Regions from separate parts of the Pseudomonas sp. ASL9 genome, predicted to be linked through region 1. Evidence: predicted binding sites of a transcription regulator. Region 1 holds the regulator's gene; each other region holds the start of a gene.
The links. The regulator FliA, encoded in region 1, starts transcription of late flagellar genes. The targets are predictions, from matches to a motif close to CTAAAGTTTNNNNNNNNNNNGCCGNTAA.

Region 1 (7,454 bases):
AATCCATGGTAATCACATCAGGCTTGAGTGCCAGCGCTTGCTCGATAGCTTCCTTGCCGTTAGTCGCCGTGCCGACTATCTGGATATTCGGGTCCGCAGAAAGAATTTCCGAGACGCGGCGGCGGAAGAAACCTGAATCATCCACCACCAGGACCTTAACTGCCATAAACACTCCGTTAGGTGCCGCAGGCGCCAAAGGCGACCTGCAGCCCCAGAATCAAATACGCCGCGCGGCGTAACGCTTGAGCATGCTTGGTACATCGAGAATCAAGGCAATCCGACCGTCACCGGTAATGGTGGCACCCGACATACCCGGCGTTCCCTGCAGCATTTTGCCCAGCGGCTTGATGACGACTTCTTCCTGGCCCACCAACTGATCGACGACAAAACCGATGCGTTGTGTGCCAACCGACAGGATCACTACGTGCCCCTCATGCTGCTCTTCGTGAGCAGCCGAGGCGACCAACCAACGCTTGAGATAGAACAGCGGCAGGGCCTTGTCACGCACGATAACCACTTCCTGGCCATCGACGACGTTGGTGCGCGAGAGATCAAGGTGAAAGATCTCGTTAACGTTGACCAGCGGGAAGGCAAACGCCTGATTGCCAAGCATCACCATCAGGGTCGGCATGATCGCCAGGGTCAACGGCACCTTGATGACGATCTTCGAACCCTGGCCCTTGGTCGAATAAATGTTGATCGAGCCGTTGAGCTGGGCAATCTTGGTTTTCACCACGTCCATGCCCACGCCACGCCCGGACACGTCGGAAATCTCAGTCTTGGTCGAGAAACCCGGCGCGAAAATCAGATTGAAACAATCGGTTTCGGTCAGGCGGTCGGCGGCATCCTTGTCCATCACACCGCGCTTCACAGCGATGGCGCGCAAGACATTGGCATCCATTCCCTTGCCGTCATCGGAGATCGACAGCAGGATGTGGTCGCCTTCCTGTTCGGCCGCCAGAATCACCCGACCGCACAGGGGCTTGCCCGCAGCTGCGCGCTCTTCCGGGGTTTCGATGCCGTGGTCGACGGCGTTGCGTACCAAGTGGACCAGCGGATCGGCCAGCGCCTCGACCAGGTTTTTGTCCAGGTCGGTTTCTTCGCCGACCAGTTCCAGACTGATCTCTTTCTTCAACTGACGTGCAAGGTCGCGGACCAGACGTGGGAAGCGCCCGAAGACTTTCTTGATCGGCTGCATGCGGGTTTTCATCACTGCGGTCTGCAGATCAGCCGTCACCACGTCAAGGTTCGACACTGCCTTGGACATGGCTTCGTCGCCACTGTTTAGGCCCAGACGGACCAAGCGGTTACGCACCAACACCAACTCGCCAACCATGTTCATGATTTCGTCGAGGCGTGCGGTATCGACCCGCACAGTGGTCTCGGCTTCGGAAACTGCGTGCTTCTCCAGCGCGGGCGCTTTGGCCGGAGCAGGAGCAGGAGCCGCCGCAACAGCTCTGACCAGCGCAGGCGTAGGCGCTACTGCGGCTTTAGCCACGACTGGCGCCGGTGCAACGACTGTCGCAACAGCATCAGGCTCAAACTTGCCTTTACCGTGTAACTCATCAAGCAAGGCTTCGAATTCGTGATCAGAGATTTGATCACCACCCGCAGCGCTTGCAGGCGCCTTGGCGACGGACACTGGAGCGAGGACGGCAGGCTCCAGTGCATCGGCTACGAACGAACCTTTTCCGTGCAACTGATCGAGCAGTGCTTCGAATTCGTCATCGGTAATTTCATTGCTGACGGGAGCCGTGAGCACCGCCACTGGAGCAACCGGAGCAGGCGTGACATCGACGGCGAACTGGCCTTTGCCATGCAACTGATCGAGCAGTGATTCAAATTCAGCATCGCTGATCTCGTCGCTGGCATTCGGGTCAATCGCAGGCAATGCGACCGCTGCTGGCGCACCCGCTGAAGCGGCCGCCTGCGCCTTGACGGCATTGAGCGAGTCGAGCAGTTGTTCGAATTCGTTATCAGTGATGTCGCCTGCGGGATCGGCAGGTGGCTCTTCGACACTGACGGGCACAGCCGCCGCGACCTCTGCGGCGGGCGCAGGCGCGGCCAAACGGGCTAATGCCGCCAGCAATTCGGGCGTAGCCGGAGTCACCTCAGTGCGCTCACGCACTTCAGTGAACATGCCATTGACCGCATCCAGTGCTTCCAGGACCACGTCCATCAATTCCGAGTCGACGCGACGCTCACCCTTACGCAGGATGTCGAAGACGTTCTCGGCGATGTGGCAGCACTCCACCAACTCGTGGAGCTGGAGGAAGCCGGCGCCCCCTTTTACAGTGTGAAAACCGCGAAAAATTGCATTGAGCAATTCCGAATCATCTGGTCGGCTTTCCAGCTCGACCAACTGCTCGGACAATAGCTCGAGAATCTCGCCGGCCTCTACTAGAAAATCCTGAAGGATTTCTTCATCGGCGCCGAAGCTCATTGGGGTGCTCCCTAAAATTAACCGTCGACCGACCTAGAAGCCCAGGCTGGATAGCAGATCGTCAACATCATCCTGACCGGATACAACGTCTTCACGCTTATCGGCATGAATCTGCGGACCTTCACCCTGAGACAGATGTTTTTCTTGATCTTTTTCTGCACGTATCGATTGATGGTCATGTTCGATCCCAGCAAAACGATCGACCTGGCTGGCCATCAGCACCAGTTTGAGCAGGTTGCTTTCCACTTCCGTGACCAATTGGGTCACGCGCTTGATCACCTGGCCGGTAAGGTCCTGGTAATCCTGAGCCAACAGAATATCGTTGAGATGGCCCGACACTTCTCGGGTTTCCTTTTCGCTACGTTTCAGAAAACCATCGACACGCCGGGCCAACTCACGAAACTCTTCAGCACCGACTTCGCGACGCATGAAGCGTCCCCAGTCGACACTCAAGGCGGCAGCATCGGCGCCGAGTCCGCTCATCAGTGGCGTGCTGAATTCCACCAGATCCATGGTGCGGTTGGCCGCAGCCTCGGTCAGCCGGACCACATAGGACAGGCGCTCGGTGGCATCATTGATCTGCGAGACTTCCTCGGCTTGCGGCGTGTTCGGGTCAATCTGGAAATTGACGATCGCACTGTGCAGTTCGCGGGTAAGTTTGCCGACCTCCTGATACAGGCCACTGTCGCGGGCCTTGTTAAGCTCATGAATCAACTTCGCAGCATCACCGAACCGGCCTTTTTCAAGGCTACTGACCAACTCGTGTGCGTGTTTTTTCAGGATCGACTCGAAGTCGCCCAATGACGAATCTGTGTGCTCCATAGAGCCCTCACGGCAAACATCAGCTATTAACGCGCTCGAAGATCTTTTCGATCTTTTCTTTCAGCACTTGAGCTGTGAAGGGCTTGACCACATAACCGTTCACTCCGGCCTGAGCGGCCTCGATGATCTGATCACGCTTGGCTTCAGCCGTTACCATCAACACCGGTAGATGTTTAAGGCGTTCATCGGCACGCACGTGGCGCAACAGATCGATGCCGGACATACCCGGCATGTTCCAGTCAGTCACCAAAAAGTCGAAGCTCCCGTTTTGCAGCATCGGCAGCGCGGTAGTTCCGTCGTCCGCTTCAGCCGTATTGGTGAACCCCAAGTCACGCAACAGGTTTTTTATGATCCGCCGCATCGTTGAGAAGTCATCAACAATGAGGATTTTCATGTTTTTGTTCAATTCGACCTCCAAGCAGTCTTTAACGCACTCAGCACCTGAATACGCTGTTCAATCAAAACCGGCGCAGCACACAACAGCTGCACGAAAACGACGACGGGCTTGGTAAACCAACAGGTCGTGAGCTGGCATGGCAGGTCCTATAGGACCTTGACCGACCGACTCCTGCCTAGTCTTATCTTCTTCGCACGCAACGCTTTGCACAGCCGGCTTACAGATAGCGCGAAACCACCAAGGGCCACTCACTGCCTGTCAACGCGCTCGCCATTCTCCCAAACGCCCTCGCAAACGAGCTGCGCACTGGCTGTGTAACTGGCTGACCCGCGACTCGCTGACCCCCAATACCTCACCAATTTCCTTGAGGTTCAGCTCCTCGTCGTAGTACAGCGCCAACACCAATCGCTCACGCTCTGGCAAATTGGCTATCGCATCTGCTAACGCCATCTGGAAACGTTCATCTTCCAGATCGCGCAGCGGCTCAAGCTGAGTGCTTGCGCCATCCTCGTGCAACCCTTCATGCTCGCCGTCCTGCAACAGATCGTCGAAACTGAAGAGCCGACTGCCCAAGGTGTCGTTCAAAATCCCGTAATAATCATCGAGACTCAATTGGAGTTCGGCCGCAACCTCGTGATCTTTAGCGTCACGACCCGTTTTAGCTTCAATTGCCCGAATTGCGTCACTTACCATGCGTGTATTGCGATGCACCGAGCGAGGAGCCCAGTCACCCTTGCGGACCTCATCAAGCATGGCGCCACGAATACGAATCCCGGCATACGTCTCGAAACTCGCCCCCTTGGTGGCGTCGTACTTGGTCGAGACTTCGAGCAGACCGATCATTCCCGCTTGGATCAGATCCTCGACCTGCACACTGGCGGGCAGGCGCGCAAGCAGGTGATAGGCGATGCGTTTGACCAGCGGCGCATAGCGCTCAATCAGCTCGTACTGGGAGTCTTTGGACGCCTTGCTGTACATGCGATAGCCGCTGGCTGTCATAACACCGGTCCCGCACTCGTCGGATGTACGAGCCGCTCAACGAAAAATTCCAGATGCCCACGCGGGTTGGCCGGTAACGGCCACGTGTCGACTTTCTGGGCGATGGCTTTGAACGCCAGCGAGCACTTGGAGCGAGGGAACGCTTCATACACGGCGCGCTGCTTCTGCACGGCCTTGCGTACGCATTCGTCGTAAGGCACTGCACCGACGTATTGTAAGGCGACATCCAGGAAGCGGTCCGTGACCTTGGTCAACTTGGCGAACAGATTGCGGCCTTCCTGAGGGCTTTGCGCCATGTTGGCAAGCACCCGGAAGCGGTTCATCCCGTAATCACGGTTAAGCAGCTTGATCAGTGCGTAAGCGTCGGTAATCGAGGTCGGCTCATCACACACCACCAGCAATACTTCCTGGGCTGCGCGCACGAAGCTGACGACCGATTCGCCGATGCCCGCAGCCGTGTCAATCACCAGTACATCGAGGTTATCGCCGATGTCACTGAAAGCCTGGATCAACCCGGCATGTTGCGCCTGAGTCAGATGAACCATGCTCTGAGTGCCCGACGCGGCCGGCACGATACGAATCCCGCCCGGCCCCTGAAGCAGCACGTCGCGCAGCTCACAGCGCCCCTCGATGACATCGGCGAGGGTGCGTTTTGGGGTTAAGCCGAGTAATACATCGACATTAGCCAGGCCCAGATCGGCATCCAGCAGCATGACGCGCCGGCCGAGTTCAGCCAGAGCCAGTGATAAGTTCACTGACACGTTAGTCTTACCGACGCCACCTTTGCCGCCGGTCACCGCGATAACCTGTACGGGATGCATGCTGCCCATGTTAATTTTTTACCTTGTCTTGCTTAGACCGAGGCCACATTACTGGCTGCGCGTTCGTTGAGTGAACAATGCTTGGCAGACCATGATGTAGGTACATTCCAATGTCTTGCTTTACCCAACCCTTTTGTTCGGGCTGTGATAAAGATCCGCGAACATATCTGCCATAGCTTCCTCGCTCGGCTCTTCTTGCATTTGCACACTGACCGCTCGACTCACCAACTGGTGCCGGCGCGGCAAGTGCAAATCATCCGGTATCCGTGGCCCATCCGTGAGGTAGGCCACCGGTAATTCATGACTGATTGCCAGGCTTAACACCTCACCCAGGTTGGCAGTTTCATCCAGCTTGGTGAGAATGCAGCCGGCCAGACCACAGCGCTTGTAGCTGTGGTATGCAGCGGTTAGAACCTGTTTCTGACTGGTAGTTGCCAACACCAGATAATTACGTGCTTTGATCCCGCGCCCAGCGAGGCTTTCCAACTGCATGCGCAGTGCCGGGTCGCTGGACTGCAAGCCCGCAGTGTCGATCAAGACCACTCGCTTGCGCAGCAATGGCTCCAGCGCCTGACCCAGCGACTGGCCTGGATCGATGTGGGTGACCGGCACATTGAGGATTCGGCCCAGGGTTTTCAATTGCTCCTGGGCACCAATCCGGTAGCTGTCCATGCTCACCAGCGCGATATGTTGCGGACCATATTTCAAGACATACCGCGCCGCCAGTTTCGCCAGCGTGGTGGTCTTGCCCATGCCTGCCGGACCGACCATGGCGATCACCCCGCCCTCTTCCAGAGGTTCGACGTCGGGGGTTGCGATCATCCGTGCCAAGTGGGCCAACAACATGCGCCATGCCTGACGGGGCTCTTCAATATCGGGGATCATCGCCAACAGGTCCCGGGACAAAGGTCCCGACAGGCCGACGCGTTGCAGGCGACGCCACAGGTTAGCCTGCTGCGGACGGGTGCCTTGCAGTTGATTCCAGGCCAGCGACCCGAGTTGCACTTCAAGCAGTTCGCGCAAACCATTCAATTCAAAACGCATGGACTCGTAAGCGCGCTGCCCGCCGACTGGCTCAACGGCAGGGGCCGGAGCGGCTGGGCGTGGCGGTTCGCTGAACGTCGGCTCGATGTGCGACTCGGCTGCCGTCAACGGCACACCGGAGAACAGCTGACGATTGATTGACGAGTCGATGTCACCACGGGTGGTGAGTTCAGCCTGAGCTGAAACAATGCGTGATTGAGTCTTGCGCAGCTCATCTTCGAGCTCGATGTTCGGCACACGTGGCGCCAACGCAGAAAGCTTGTAATCCAGCGCAGCAGTCAGCTCTACACCACCGGCAATCCGCCGGTTACCAATGATGGCCGCATCGGCGCCCAACTCATCGCGAACCAGTTTCATGGCTTGACGCATGTCGGCGGCGAAAAAACGCTTAACTTGCATGACTCCCTACCTCAGCCGTTGGGCCCCACCGTCGCGACGATCGTGACTTGCTTATTGTCAGGAATTTCCTGATACGCCAGAACATGCATGTTCGGTACAGCCAACCGCCCAAATCGTGACAGCATTGCGCGAACCGGGCCTGCGACTAACAAAATCACTGGTTTACCCTGCATCTCTTGGCGCTGGGCAGCGTCAATCAACGAACGCTGGAGCTTTTCAGCCATGCTTGGCTCAAGAAGAACGCCCTCTTCCTGACCCTGACCCGCCTTCTGAAGACTATTGAGCAATATTTGTTCCAACCTTGGCTCAAGGGTGATGACAGGCAGCTCCGGCTCAGCGCCTACAATGCTTTGGACGATAGCGCGACACAATCCGATGCGCACCGCAGCGACCAGCGCGGCGGTATCTTGACTCCGAGGTGCCGCGTTAGCGATGGCTTCGGCGATGCTGCGGATATCCCTGACCGGAACCTGTTCGGCCAGCAACGCTTGCAATACTTTGAGTAAGGCCGAGAGTGAAAGGACACCAG
Region 2 (7,454 bases), 2.4 Mb from region 1:
TGCTCGCCCTGCGTTATGCCATGCCGTGGCGCTGGTTTCCGCGCAAAACCCTGGCGCTGAGCCGTGGCGCACGATTACGCCTGGCCTTGCAAGACCTGGGTCCGATTTTCATCAAGTTCGGCCAGTTGCTCTCCACCCGCCGCGACCTGCTTCCCGAGGACATCGCCGACGAGTTGATGCACTTGCAGGATCGCGTGCCACCGTTCGACTCGCAGTTGGCCATTGACCTGATCGAAGCGCAGCTCGGCGCAAAGATCAGCGACGTGTTCCGCCGCTTCGATGTCGCCCCGCTGGCCTCCGCCTCCGTGGCGCAAGTACACGCCGCGCAGCTCAAAAGTGGCGAAGAGGTGGTGGTCAAGGTCGTGCGCCCAGGCCTCAAGCCGATCATCAAACAGGATCTGGCATGGCTGTTTATTCTGGCCCGCATAGCCGAACGGCTCTCGGCCGATGCACGCCTGCTGCACCCGGTGGAGGTGGTCATCGATTACGAAAAGACCATCTACGACGAACTCGACTTGTTGCGCGAAGCGGCCAACTCCAGCCAGCTGCGACGCAACTTCGAAGGCTCGCCGCTGCTTTACGTACCGCAAGTCTATTGGGACTGGTGCCGCCCAAGCGTGCTGGTGATGGAGCGTATCTACGGCATTCAGGTCACCGACCTGGCGACCCTGGCCGATCAGCGCACCGACATGAAAATGCTCGCCGAACGCGGCGTGGAGATTTTCTTCACCCAGGTGTTTCGTGACAGCTTTTTCCATGCCGACATGCACCCAGGCAACATTTTCGTCAGCACCGTGCAGCCCTGGAGCCCGCAATACATTGCCATCGACTGCGGCATTGTCGGCAGCCTGACACCCGAAGATCAGGATTATCTGGCGCGCAACCTGTTTGCATTCTTCAAACGCGACTATCGCCGCGTGGCACAGCTACATATCGATTCGGGCTGGGTACCGGCGCACACCAAACTCCACGAATTCGAAGCGGCGATCCGTACCGTTTGCGAACCGATTTTCGAGAAACCGCTCAAGGACATTTCCTTCGGCCAAGTGCTGATGCGCCTGTTCCAGACCGCGCGCCGCTTCAATATGGAAGTCCAGCCGCAACTGGTGCTGTTGCAGAAAACCCTGCTCAACATCGAGGGACTGGGGCGTCAACTGTACCCGGAGCTGGATTTGTGGAGCACCGCACAGCCGTTTTTGGAGCGCTGGATGCGCGAGCGCGTCAGCCCGAAAACCCTGCTGCACAACCTGCAAACGCAGGTCGAACAGATACCCCACCTGGCCAGCATGACCCGCGACCTGCTGGAGCGTGCGTCCCAGTCCCAAACCGCCGACTCGCCACCCCCCTGGCGTGAGCGTAGCGACGGCTGGGCGCTGCGTCTGATCGGCGCAGGCTTGCTGGCCGGTGGCGCGGTATTGGCCTCGACCCTGGCCGCCGGCAGCACAGCATTGGTCACGCTGACAGCGTGGCCGGCGTGGATCATGCTGGCGGCAGGTTTGTATCTTGTCGTGCGCCGATAGCCAGCAGCCTGGGCCGCTGGCACACTATTCAATCCGCCAGAGCTACACGCCTGGCTGCCGGAGTCGACGATGAAAGACTGGCTGGACGAGATTCACTGGAACAGCGATGGTTTGGTACCTGCGATTGCTCAGGACCATATAACCGGGCGCGTGTTGATGATGGCCTGGATGAATCGCGAAGCCCTGAGCTTGACCGCGACCGAGAACCGGGCCATTTATTGGTCGCGTTCCCGTGGCAAACTTTGGCGTAAAGGTGAAGAATCAGGGCATGTGCAAAAGCTCCATGAATTGCGCCTCGACTGCGACGCTGACGTGATTATCCTGAAGGTCGAACAGATCGGCGGGATTGCCTGCCACACCGGTCGTGAGAGCTGCTTCTACCGGGTGTATGACGACGCTGGCTGGAAGGTCGTCGACCCCGTACTCAAGGACCCGCACGCTATCTATCAGGCAGGACACACACATGACTGACACCCTGACCCGCCTGGCCGAAGTGCTCGAAGCACGCAAGGGCGCCGCTGCTGACAGCTCTTATGTCGCCAGCCTGTATCACAAAGGTTTGAACAAGATTCTGGAAAAGGTCGGTGAAGAATCGGTCGAAACCATCATTGCCGCCAAGGATGCCGCTATCAGCGGTGACTGCAGCGATGTTATCTACGAGACTGCCGACCTGTGGTTTCACAGTCTGGTAATGCTTGCAGCATTGGGTCAGCATCCGCAGGCTGTGCTCGATGAACTGGATCGTCGCTTCGGGCTGTCAGGGCATACTGAAAAAGCCTCACGCTCAGCCGACTAAACACGAACTTCTAGGAGGAACGCTTCATGGGTATTTTTGACTGGAAACACTGGCTCATCATTTTGGTTGTCGTTGTCCTGGTGTTCGGCACCAAGAAACTCAAAGGTCTTGGCACTGATGTCGGTGAGTCGATCAAGGGTTTTCGCAAAGCCATGAACGATGAGGAAAAACCTGCCGAACAACAGCCGCCGATGCAGCCGCCACAAGCGACTCCGGGCTCGACGTTGCACGAGCCACACACCATCGACGCGCAAGCACATAAAGTCGAAGAGCCAATCCGCAAAGACTAGGTCGTGTTGAATGTTTGGTATCAGCTTCTCTGAACTAATGCTCGTCGGTCTCGTCGCCCTGCTGGTGCTTGGGCCCGAGCGCCTGCCCGGTGCGGCGCGCACCGCTGGCCTTTGGGTCGGGCGGCTGAAACGCAGTTTCAATGCGATCAAACAGGAAGTTGAGCGAGAAATCGGCGCCGACGAAATTCGTCGGCAGCTGCACAACGAGCACATTATGTCGCTGGAGCAGGAAGCCAAAAAGATCTTCGCCCCGCAAGAGGCACCGGTCGAACCCGTCGCTACGGTCAGCCCGCCTGTGGAAGCGCAATCCATCGCGCCACCTGCACCTGTACCCGCAACGCCCGTCACCTCGACTGAGCCCGCTGCCGTTGTCTCGGACCCCGTCGTTCCGGCAGCACCAGCACCAGCACCAGCACCAGCACCAACTGAGACTGCACCGGTCGCACACGTCACTGCGGTGCCGAATGCACCGTCCGTCAACGATTCATCTTTGCCACCGCGAGCCCCATGAGCGCTGATATCCCGGAAAACGATCAGCAAATGCCGCTGATCTCGCACCTCACCGAGCTGCGCACACGCCTGTTGCGTTGCGTTGTGGCGATATTTTTGATCTTTGCCGGGTTGTTTTACTTCACCCAGAAGATCTACACCCTGGTCTCCGCGCCATTGCGGGTGTACTTGCCCGAAGGCGCGACGATGATCGCGACCGATGTGGCCTCGCCGTTCCTGACGCCCTTCAAGCTGACCATGATGTGCTCGCTGTTTCTGGCGATGCCGGTGATCCTGCATCAGATCTGGGGCTTTATTGCACCGGGCCTGTACAAGCATGAAAAACGTGTCGCCGTACCGCTGCTGGTGTCGAGCATCATCCTGTTCTATTCAGGCATGGCCTTCGCGTACTTTTTGGTGTTCCCGCTGATTTTCCACTTCTTCGCCAGCGTGACCCCGGAAGGCGTTTCAATGATGACCGACATCACCAGTTATCTGGACTTTGTCATGACCCTGTTCTTCGCCTTCGGTGTCGCTTTCGAGATCCCGGTGGCAGTGGTGTTGCTGGTGTGGATCGGCATCGTCGACGTCAAATACCTGAAAAAAATGCGCCCGTACGTGATCATTGGCTGCTTCGTGGTCGGCATGATTCTGACCCCACCGGACATCTTTTCGCAGACATTGCTCGCGGTGCCGATGTGGCTGCTGTTTGAGATTGGCGTGTTGTGCAGCGGCATGATCGTCAAGCGTGGCGATCACCCGGATGACCAGCCAAACGATGACACCGACAAACACGATCAACCACCTGCGACCCAGCCGTGAATCTGCTGTTGCTCGAAGATGCCGACTTTATCGCGGCTGACCGAGTCATCCTGCGCGACCGCCGCCTCAAGCACATGCAAGAGGTGCATCGCGCCGTGGTGGGTGACACCCTGCGTGTGGGCCGCATCGGTGGCTTGCTCGGTACTGCCGAGCTCCTGCGCCTGGAAAGCCACGAAGCCGAATTGCAGATCAGCCTTGATCGCGCCCCACCGGCCAAACTGCCCCTGACCCTGTTGTTAGCCTTGCCCAGGCCGAAGATGCTGCGCCGGGTATTCCAGACAGTGGCAACCATGGGCGTGCCCAGGGTGATTCTGCTCAACAGCTATCGGGTGGAAAAAAGCTTCTGGCAAACACCCTTCCTCGAGCCCGAAGCGATCCGCGAACAACTTATATTGGGCCTGGAACAGGCGCGCGACTGCGTACTGCCGGAGATCCTGATCGAAAAGCGCTTCAAACCCTTCGTCGAAGACCGTCTGCCTCAGTGGGTTGAAGGCAGCCTCGGTCTTGTCGGTCATCCCGGTGACTACCCTGCCTGCCCGCGTGGCATAGAACAGCCAGTGACGCTGGCCATCGGGCCGGAAGGCGGCTGGATCCCCTACGAAATCGACCTGCTGGGCAAGGCGGGCCTACAACCTGTCCAGCTCGGCGAACGCATCCTGCGGGTCGAAACTGCTGTAACGGCCCTGCTCGCCCGGCTTTTCTAACGCAGCAGCCGTATCAATCCGCGCGACTGAATGGGCAACGCCGAGTCGAACAATGGCTGAAATTTCCTACGAGACCCGTCCGACTTTATCAGCCAGCACACTTCAGTTCCAAGCCGTGCCGCCGATGTATGGGTACTCTCTATAAATAATAAATTCACCCCAAGGAGCCGCCATGTACAGCTGGTTAGTCCGATGCCTCGGAAATGTAAGCGTCAGCCTGAAACTGGGCTTCGGTTTCGGTCTGGTGCTATTGATGACGCTGCTGATCACCCTTACCGGCTGGCTGAGCATCACGTCGCTGATTGATCGGGGTGACAAGCTGGCATCGATCACGCAAATCAATGACCTGACCAAAGACCTGCGTGTCGCTCGGCAACTTTACGAGGTGCAACTCAACGCTGACTCAGCAGCGGGAGTCAGCAGTGTTATCGACAAAATCGAGCAGAGCCTGCGCACCGCAAGCAGCAAGGTCCAGGACAAAGCGAACAAAGATATGCTCGACGAGCAGATCCAGGCCAACGACAGTTACCGCCGCGCTTTCGCCGACATGACTCAAGCCATTCAAACCCGCGAAGCGAGTCGCGTGAACCTGGGTGCTACCGCCGACCGCGCCGTGGAGCAAGTTTCCGGCATCGAGGAATCACTGCTTAAGGGCGATAGCATTCTGGCGTTCAACAATGTTGTGGAACTGAGCAAACTGATCCAGCAGGCACGCTTTCAGGTGGCGGGCTACACCTACAGCGGCAAGCCTGAATACGAACAGAACGCCAACGCTGCTATCGACGCAGCGCTGACCGGGCTTAACACCCTGCCCGGTTCGATACCGTCCGAGTATCTGGGCAAGCTCAAAGACGCCAGCGATGCCCTCAAGGCCTATCGCAGTGCCGTGGGCCAATACCGCGACGCCCAACTGCTGAGCCAGCAAGCGACGGCTAAAATGTCTAGCCTGGGTGATCGCTTGCGGGCCCTCAGTGTCCAACTGTCTGCATCGCAAAACCAAATGCGTGATGCCGACAGCGCTGAAGCCCGCTCCACGCTCAGCATCGCCACTGTCCTGGCACTGCTCCTGGGTGCCATTGCCGCCTGGGCTATCACCCGCCAAATCGTCATCCCGCTGCTACAAACACTCAAAGTCGTGGAGCGCGTCGCCTCCGGTGACTTGAGCCAGGATTTACACGTCGAGCGCAAGGATGAGCTGGGGCAGTTGCAGCGCAGCATTCAACGCATGACCAGCAGCCTGCGCACCTTGATTGGTGGCATCAGCGACGGTGTAACGCAAATCGCCAGCGCGGCTGAAGAACTGTCCGCCGTGACCGAACAAACCAGCGCCGGGGTTAACAGCCAGAAAGTCGAAACCGATCAGGTGGCCACTGCCATGCACGAAATGACGGCCACCGTTCAGGAAGTCGCGCGCAATGCCGAAGAGGCGTCCGAAGCCGCTGTCGCCGCCGATCAACAGGCGCGGGAAGGCGACCGCGTGGTCAAGGAAGCCATCGCCCAGATCGAACGTCTGGCCCGTGAAGTGGGCAACTCCACCGACGCGATGACTGAACTCCAGCGTGAAAGCGACAAGATCGGCAGCGTGCTCGACGTAATCAAATCCGTTGCCCAACAGACCAACCTGCTGGCGCTCAACGCGGCCATTGAAGCCGCGCGTGCAGGGGAAGCTGGTCGTGGTTTCGCCGTGGTTGCCGATGAAGTGCGCAGCCTGGCCCAGCGCACACAAAAATCCACCGAAGAGATCGAGGAGCTGATCGCAGGCCTGCAAAAAGGCACCCAGCAAGTCGCGACGATCATGGACAGCAGCCGCAGCCTGACCGTCAGCAGTGTAGAACTGACGCGCAGCGCCGGCAGCTCGCTGGAGAATATTGCTCGCACCGTCTCGGCGATCCAGGGCATGAACCAGCAAATCGCCGCCGCTGCCGAGCAACAAAGCGCCACCGCCGAAGAGATCAACCGCAGCGTGTTGAACGTCCGCGACGTCTCCGAGCAAACCGCAGCGTCCAGTGAAGAAACCGCAGCATCCAGTGTCGAACTGGCACGCCTGGGTAGCCATCTGCAAACGCTGGTGGCCAAGTTCAGAGTGTAGAACCGCACATCCCTGTAGAAGCTGCCGCAGGCTGCGATCGACCGCAAAGCGGACGTTCTCTTGAGATCGCTGAAGGCCGTTCCGGCCTTATCGCAGCCTGCGGCAGCTCCTACATTAGTTTTGTAATTGCCCCTCCCCCTCGATTTTCAGACTTTTCCTACGACCTATTCAGGTCCAGCGAGCCCTTCCCCTGCCGATGCGTTAACCAGGCACAACGATGTTTTGCCCACTTTTCGTATCCCTTGCAGGAGAACTCTCATGTTCCGATCCCTGACCCAGGCTCTGGGCAATACAAGCGTGAAACTTAAACTTGCACTGGGCTTCGGCCTGGTCTTACTGCTAACTCTGGCGATCACTCTGACAGGCTGGCATGCACTGGACACGATGATCGAGCGCTCCGAAAAGCTGACGGCAATCGGCCAGTTGAGCAACGCGAGCAAGGATCTACGTATCGAGCGGATCACGTTTCGCGTGGAAAATACGCCGGAAAACGCCGCAGCAGTGGTTAAGCGCCTTAACGAACTCGAAGCGCAGCTCAATGCGCTACGCAGCACCATGAGTGACCCAAACAACCTCACGCAGCTATCAGATCAGAGTGAAACGGTACGCACGCTTGAAAGAACGTTCACCGAACTCGGGCAAACATTGAAGGCTCGCGACAAAACCCGTGAACAGCTTGAGCAGCAGTCCGAGCAGGCCATGAAAACCGTAGCACAGGTGGAAACCGAGGTGCTGAAGGCGGTC
Region 3 (7,454 bases), 2.6 Mb from region 1:
CGGGGTGTCGAAGGTATTGGCCCACGCATCAGTGGAGGCGATTTTGGAGAACTGCGTAGTGAACTCTGCCGCCATGCTGACGGCGGGCAGTTTGAGCATCTCGCTGAATGACTTCTGTCCGCCCAGGTAATAGTGCAGGGCGCTCATACCAAGGCACAGGGTCAGGGTGCCTTGGCCGACCGTACGCTGAAATATCCGTTCGGAGACGTCGCCCCAGGCGGCTGCCAGATGTTGCAGCAGGTCCAGGCTGAAACCTTGCGGCACCAGCAGTGGTGATTGCCCACGTTTTTCCGCAGGCAAATCCAGGTAACCCTTGATGGCTGCTGCCAGCGGCAACGGATTGATGCCCAGCAGAACCGGTAGCTGCTCATCAGGGAACAGCGACTTGTAACGCGGCGGAGCATCGACGGTCTGCGCTACCGCGAACAGGCTGGAGTCCTCTGCGGGTGATTGCAGCTTGACCAGTACACTCCAGGATTCGAGGACTTCGGCCAGCCGACCGATATTGAGCTGGCGCATCTGGTTGCAACGCGAGCAGCCCAACAACAACGCCACCACATACGTTTGCTCGATGCTCAAGGTGTGGGTATGGCTCGCCAGGTTGTCGGGCACCGCGATGGTATTCAACTGGTGCTGACGGGCAATCAGATAAATCTGATGCATTTCCAGCCACAGGCCTTCCGGTACCGGGCAATACAGCTGACTGGCACGAATCAATGGGCCATTGAGGCAGTGCAAGGCACGCTGCAAGGCGGTGGTCAGCAGCGGTACTCGATCCTTGGTCAGCTTGGGCGAGATGCGCGCAATGATCTGCTTGTAGCCCACTGCCAAATGATTTTGCAGGGCCTGGCAGAGGTTTGCGACTTTGCGTGGGCGTTCGTCGAGCACAATCGCCTGGCTGAGGAAGTGCCGCTCAAGGTTCTTGCAGACGTAATACACTTCAGGGCGCAGCAGTTCGAGCAGTTGCAGGCGATTGTCGCTGGAGGTGAATAACTGGTTGAGCTCGCCCATGCCTTGATAGAGCAGGCGGGCGGTTTCACCGAGGTTGGCTTTGGGCAGGGTGGCTATCCAGCGTTTCAGGTCTCGTGGAGTGGCCTCGCAGAACGACAGGCTCGATTGTATAGGCGTGGGTACACGCAGCAACAGCTCCAGACTTGAGTTACTCATTTGCCCAACAAACTCCAACAGCGGTGGCTCGAGCGGCTGCTCATCCGAACATAGCCGACCCCGACTTTAGCAGTGTAGGCTTGGAGTGGCCGCTTTCGGTGATTGAATGCTGCCGGTGGCTGGCAGCACTCAACTGCCAGCCTACCGGATGGAGCGTGTTGACGCGAGTGACTTGAGGTCACACCTGTGCGGCCAGCCCCAGCGCCTGACCCATCTGCACGGGGGCGCCTGCTGCAAGTTGTTCGGCCCACTTCACCTGATTTTGCCCGAACAGCACGATGGCGGTGGAGCCCAGCTTGAAGCGCCCAAGTTCAGCGCCTTTTTCCAGGTGGATCGGCGCACGGGCGGCTTCGTCGTAGCGCACGGTTTTCAGTTCGCGTTTAGGCGGTGTGACCAGGCCGGCCCAGACCGTTTCAATCGAGGCGACGATCATCGCGCCCACCAACACCACTGCCATTGGGCCGCGCTCGGTATCGAACACGCAAACCACGCGTTCATTACGGGCGAACAGTTCCGGAACGTTTTCGGCTGTGGTCTGGTTGACCGAGAAAATGCGCCCAGGCACGTAGACCATTTCACGAAGGGTCCCGGCCAGCGGCATGTGGACCCGGTGATAGTCTTTTGGTGACAGGTAGATAGTTGCGAACTCACCGCCCATGAACGGCGCGGACAGGTTGGCATCGCCACCCAGCAGTTCGAGCACGCTGAAACTGTGCCCCTTGGCCTGAAAAATCCGCCCGTGATCGATAGGGCCCAATTGGCTGACAGCGCCGTCGGCAGGGCTGAGAATGGCGCCTGGTGTTTCATCCAGCGGCCGTGCGCCAGGTTTCAGGGCGCGAGTGAAGAAGGCGTTGAAATGTTCATAAGCGGTCAGGTCTTCCACCAAGGCTTGCGACATGTCGACCTGATAACGCCGAGCGAACCAGGCGGTGAAGGCGTTCTTGAACCAGCGCACCTGACACTCGGCAATGCAGCCCGCCAGACGAGACAGCAAATGGTGTGGCAGCAGGTATTGGCTGAGAATAAACAAACGCTGTTTCATCAAAATTCCTAAAGCGAAGCATCTATAAAAAGTTGCAATTATAAAGGATGGCAAAAAATAGCCGTCGTCAGGGGTGGTCCTGAGTGGCGCATCGCCTTATTTTTCGACAGGTGTATCGGGGTGATTGCCCCATTCGCCCCAAGAGCCGGCGTAGCCTTTGACGCGCGGGTAACCCAGCGCCTTGGCCACCAGATAGGTGAAGCCGGAGCGATGATGGGTCTGGCAGTGGGTGATTACTTCTTTGTCTTTGGTAATGCCCAGATTCTCGAGGATCTGTGGCATGTCCTTACGGATACGCAGATCGCGCGACGGGTCCATGCCGGCTGTCCATTCGAAATTGACTGCGCCGGGGATGTGTCCGCCCTTGGCTGCGAGGACTTTTTCGCCTGAATATTCAGTCGGTCCGCGTGCATCCCAGATCGCTAGATCGGCGGCACCCAAGCGGCATTGCAGGTACTCGCGGGTCGCTATCGGCTCATTGTGCAAGGTCAACGGTACAGGGCCACCGACGGCTGGCGGAACAGCACTCGACAGGGGCAATGCCTCGGCTCTCCAGGCGTGCAGGCCGCCATCGATATAGTGATACTTCGAGTGGCCAATCACGTCCAACAGCCATATAAAGCGCCCGGCCCAACCACCGCCCTCGTCGTCATAGACCACGTAAACAGCTTTGGGGTTATGCCCCAGTTCACCGAACAGTGTTTCAAGCTGGGCCTGCGATGGCAAAAGGCCCGGCGCAGGTGGGTGGCCCATTTGCGTGCGTTTGGGGTCCACGAAGCGCGCGCCGGGAATGTGTCCGGTGCCATAGCTTGCGCTGCTGGTCAGGTCGACAAGAATCAGTTCTGGCACGTCAAGGCGGGCCAGGAGGTCGCTGGGTTCGATTACCAGCGGCAAACTAGAGAAGTCCGGCATACAGGTCTCCCGATAAGAAAGAAGAGGCAAATTGTAGCCTACGCGTTAGCCTTTGCGGTTGCTAAAGCTGCTCAAGGCGCGCTCGATGCATTGCGCGGTTTTACCAAAGGCCTGCACGCTGATTTCCGAGAAGGGTCCGCCGCCTTGATCGGCAAACACCAGCATCACCACCCGACCGTTGCTGCTGAGCGAGCGCAGCAGCAGATGTTCGCCGGTAAACAGCCCTTTGAGTTGACTGGGTAACAGCGCCGAAAACTGCGCGTTGTTGGCCGGTGTCAGGCGCAGTTGGGTAGGTTGAGCCATCAAGCGCTGCAACACTGTGCTTTCGCTGATGTGCAGGGTCAGGTTGGCGGCCTCCTTGTCGAGTCCGGCAATTTGATGGACGCGCAGAGCGGTCATGTTGCGATCGGTCATCAACAGCATGACGCGTTGCATCCCGCAGGCCACCAGCGCATCGCGGGCAGAGGTGGTCAGGTGCATTGCATTGTTGAAGCGACTGGGTTCGACCAGCAGCTCGGTACAGTATTTGCGCCAGTCTTGCAGCGCCTCGGCGGACGGTGGCGGCGCAGGCAACAGGCCACGGTGAATCCGCCGCGTTTCCCATGGCCAGATCAAGGCTTCTGCCGGGTGCCAAAGTCCGGGGGCCCAATGCTTGCGGGCGCTTTGTACTGCGCGTTGGTGCAGTAGCTGTTGTAATTCACCCAGGGGTTGTTGCAGATACAGGCTGGTCAACAACTGCCAGCGCAGGCTGTGCGGGCTGTTCCAGGCCTGTTGCGCCGACAGCGCGATGCCGTTGGCCAGCAGGATGGTGTTGGCGGGTTGATTGAGCCAGCGTTGCAGGGCTGGATCCGCGTCCAGCAGTTGCCGTTGGCGCAGCGGATGAAGATGGTCGTGGGCAATATGCATCACTCTGATCAGCAATCGACGTTCGTTGATCAGCAACTGATAACCCTGCCCGACCCACATCGGCAGGCGCCAGGTTTCAGCCAGCGTCAGGCACAGCGTGAGCAGGCTGATGCCGAACAGTTGCTTCTCGACGGTCAGCGCCGATTCACCCTTGTGAATCACTCGCAGCTCCCACTCCTCGAGCAGTTTGGGGTGGGCGACTGCCATTGGCCACAGCGGCGACAAGAACAGCATGCTGCCCCAGTGAATGTCTTGCCAGAGCCGCGCCATTCGGCCGCCGAACAGTCCGTTGGCCTGCTGCGTCGCATGTTGGCTAATCAGCTGTAATTGACGCAGGGCCAACGGAATGTCCTGCAGCTCCAGCGCAGGCAGGCGGTGAAGCAACTCTTCGGTATGCTTCAAGCCCAGACGGTTGATCGCCACCTCAAGACTTTCTGCCGGTTGCGTCAAGCCGGTGCTGTGGTGATTGGCTTCGCGCAATACACTGAGGACCAGCGACGGGCTTTCCTGCATCAGGTCTGCGATGTCGCGTAACGAGCGGCGGCTATCGGCCAGCGCGCCGAGTACACGGGTGTGGCTGGCGATCGGCACCGGCAAGCGAATACCTTCCAACTGCTTGAGCCAAGCATCGAGGCTACGCGGAACGGGAAGCTGTGCTGAGGTTTCTGGGGGCATGCAAGAGGCCTGTACGGCGATGATGGCAATATAATATCGGATGCCGGTTCAAGGACAGATTGGTACCATACTGCCCGCTACACGGGCCGAACTGGCTTTTCGCCTTAACTGGCTATAGTCTGGCCCACTTATGCCGATAAGTAGAAGAAGAGTTTAAAGAACTTCCGCTCATGACCTCGAACCCGACTCAGTAAGAATTCTCTATTTATGGCTAAAATTATCGGCATCATTGTCGTCTTCGCGAGCGTGCTTGGCGGATACGTCCTTTCACACGGCAAGATTGCAGCACTGATTCAGCCTTTCGAGGTCATGATTATCGGTGGCGCGGCACTGGGTGCGTTCCTCCAGGCCAACCCCGGTTACATGACCCTCCTCGTGATCAAAAAGTCGCTGAAGATGTTCAGCTCGCGCTTCAATCACGCGTTCTATCTGGAAATTCTCGGCCTGGTTTACGAGATTCTCAACAAGAGCCGCCGCGAAGGCATGATGGCGATTGAAGGCGACATCGAAGACGCCTCGGCCAGCCCGATTTTCACCAAGTACCCCGGCGTACTCAAAGATGAGCGCATGACCGCTTACATTTGCGATTACCTGCGCATCATGTCGTCGGGCAACATGGCGCCGCACGAGCTTGAAGGCTTGTTCGACATGGAATTGCAAAGCATGAAGGAAGAGTTGGAACACCCTTCCCATGCGGTCACTGGGGTTGCTGACGCCATGCCCGGTTTCGGTATCGTCGCGGCGGTACTCGGCATCGTGGTTACCATGGCTTCGCTGAGCGACGGTGATCAGGCCGCAATCGGCATGCACGTGGGTGCGGCACTGGTGGGTACCTTCTTCGGTATTCTCGCCGCATACGGTTTCTTTGGCCCGCTGGCCACGTCCCTGGCCCACGACGCCAAGGAAGAGATGAACGTTTTCGAGGCCATCAAGGCCTCGCTGGTCGCGTCAGCCTCAGGCATGGCGCCATCACTGGCTGTAGAGTTCGGTCGCAAGGTTCTGTACCCGGCGCATCGCCCCAGCTTCAGTGAGCTGGAGCAAGCGGTTCGCGGTCGCTGAGTCATGGAAAATAATCAGCCGATAATCGTCAAGCGCATCAAGCGCTATGCCGCCGGGCATCACGGCGGTGCCTGGAAAATTGCCTTTGCCGACTTTGCGACGGCAATGATGGCGTTCTTTCTAGTGCTGTGGCTGCTTTCTTCAGCCACTCCGCAACAGAAGATTGCCATTGCCGGGTACTTCAAAGATCCGGTGGGTTTCACTGAAAGCGGTACGCCTTACATCATTGATCTGGGCGGCTCACCCACGCTGGCGCCCGACAAGACCTTAAACCCGGAGGTCAAGTCCGAACCGCAGCCCGACACCACCAAGATTGAGAGCGATAAGGCTGGAACTCTGGCCGAGCAAGTCGAGCAAGAGCGTCTGGATATGCTGTTGCAAGAACTGCAGGCCAAAGTCGATGAGAATCCGCAGCTGAAGAAATTCAAGGACCAGATCCTGTTCAAGATCACTCAGGACGGTTTGCGCATCCAGATCATGGACGCTGCAAACCGGCCGATGTTCGACATTGGCAGCGCCCGCTTGAAGCCGTATTTCGAAGATATTTTGCTGGCCATGGCGGACACCATCAAAACGGTGCCGAACAAGATCAGCATCAGCGGCCATACCGATGCCACTCCTTATGCGGGTACGGGTGAGTTCGGCAATTGGGAGCTGTCGGCAAACCGTGCCAATGCGGCTCGGCGAGCGTTGGTCGCGGGGGGGTATCCTGACCAGCAAGTGGCGCGCGTTGTGGGGTATGCCTCGTCCTCCCTTTACGATCACAACAACCCGCAGAATCCTGTGAACCGTCGCATTGACATCATTGTGCTGACTAAGAAAGCCCAGCTGCGTATGGAGAGTGGTCAGGACGCACCGCCAGCGCCCGACGGGACGCCTGCACCTGCTGCCCCGGCACATGACGCACCATCGCCCGCCCGCACTGGCGTACCGGGCGCCGCAACCACTCCGGCCCCTGTCGATCCGCAAGCACCCATGCAGCCCCATGAGCTGCGGGACAAACTCAATATCTTTGAGGATGGCGTGCTGCAGATGGATAAGACCACGAAGTAGGGCTTTCCAGCACACAATAAAAAGCCGCGATCATCGCGGCTTTTTATTGTGTGCTGGAAAGCTTAGTAACTGGTTTCCGGCAAGCTGGCGATGATCGAGCGGTAGCTGTTCATCCGTTGTTGCTGAACGCGGCCTTCTTCGAGGGCCTTGAGCAGCGCACAGCCGGGTTCGCGATCATGTTTGCAGTCGCGGAAACGGCAGGTTCCGATCAAGTTGTTGAACTCGATGAAGCCGGCTTCCACGTCGGCGCGGCTGACATGGCCCAGACCGAATTCGCGAATCCCTGGGGAGTCGATCAAATCGCCGCCACGCGGGAAGTGGAACAGGCGTGCGGTCGTTGTGGTGTGGGTACCTTGCCCCGACAGCTCGGAAAGCGGGCCGACACGGGCTTCGACTTCTGGCAGCAGACTGTTGACCAGCGACGATTTACCGACACCAGACTGACCGACAAACACGCTGATATGCCCATCCAGCTGGGTTTGCAGCTGCTGCATGCCATCGCCCTGATGCGCAGACACTTCCAGCAGCGGATAACCCAATTGCCGATACACCGCCAGCAACGCATTGAGCGCCGGAGCATTTTGGTCGTCGATCAGGTCGGCCTTGTTCAACAGCAGCAGAGGACGAATCCCCGCGTGTT

Region 2: a site for FliA is predicted at 4,722-4,749, ahead of AC1ME2_RS11750 (methyl-accepting chemotaxis protein). Genes of this name have one in related genera too.
Region 3: a site for FliA is predicted at 4,815-4,842, ahead of motA (flagellar motor stator protein MotA). Genes of this name have one in related genera too.

The regions. Positions count from the first base shown of each region.
Region 1 covers NZ_CM155277.1:4,931,233-4,938,686, reverse strand. The annotation lists gene AC1ME2_RS22725 (protein-glutamate methylesterase/protein-glutamine glutaminase) at 1-166, opposite strand, end outside; gene AC1ME2_RS22720 (chemotaxis protein CheA) at 218-2,443, opposite strand; gene AC1ME2_RS22715 (protein phosphatase CheZ) at 2,477-3,265, opposite strand; gene AC1ME2_RS22710 (chemotaxis response regulator CheY) at 3,285-3,659, opposite strand; gene fliA (RNA polymerase sigma factor FliA) at 3,921-4,661, opposite strand; gene fleN (flagellar synthesis regulator FleN) at 4,658-5,491, opposite strand; gene flhF (flagellar biosynthesis GTPase FlhF) at 5,603-6,925, opposite strand; gene flhA (flagellar biosynthesis protein FlhA) at 6,937-7,454, opposite strand, start outside.
Region 2 covers NZ_CM155277.1:2,540,031-2,547,484, forward strand. The annotation lists gene ubiB (ubiquinone biosynthesis regulatory protein kinase UbiB) at 1-1,520, shown strand, start outside; gene hisI (phosphoribosyl-AMP cyclohydrolase) at 1,590-1,991, shown strand; gene AC1ME2_RS11725 (phosphoribosyl-ATP diphosphatase) at 1,984-2,316, shown strand; gene AC1ME2_RS11730 (twin-arginine translocase TatA/TatE family subunit) at 2,343-2,606, shown strand; gene tatB (Sec-independent protein translocase protein TatB) at 2,617-3,117, shown strand; gene tatC (twin-arginine translocase subunit TatC) at 3,114-3,917, shown strand; gene AC1ME2_RS11745 (16S rRNA (uracil(1498)-N(3))-methyltransferase) at 3,914-4,621, shown strand; gene AC1ME2_RS11750 (methyl-accepting chemotaxis protein) at 4,794-6,710, shown strand; gene AC1ME2_RS11755 (methyl-accepting chemotaxis protein) at 6,969-7,454, shown strand, end outside.
Region 3 covers NZ_CM155277.1:2,328,862-2,336,315, reverse strand. The annotation lists gene AC1ME2_RS10780 (molecular chaperone) at 1-1,167, opposite strand, end outside; gene asd (archaetidylserine decarboxylase) at 1,346-2,215, opposite strand; gene AC1ME2_RS10770 (rhodanese-like domain-containing protein) at 2,306-3,121, opposite strand; gene AC1ME2_RS10765 (HDOD domain-containing protein) at 3,167-4,702, opposite strand; gene motA (flagellar motor stator protein MotA) at 4,910-5,761, shown strand; gene motB (flagellar motor protein MotB) at 5,765-6,814, shown strand; gene rsgA (small ribosomal subunit biogenesis GTPase RsgA) at 6,877-7,454, opposite strand, start outside.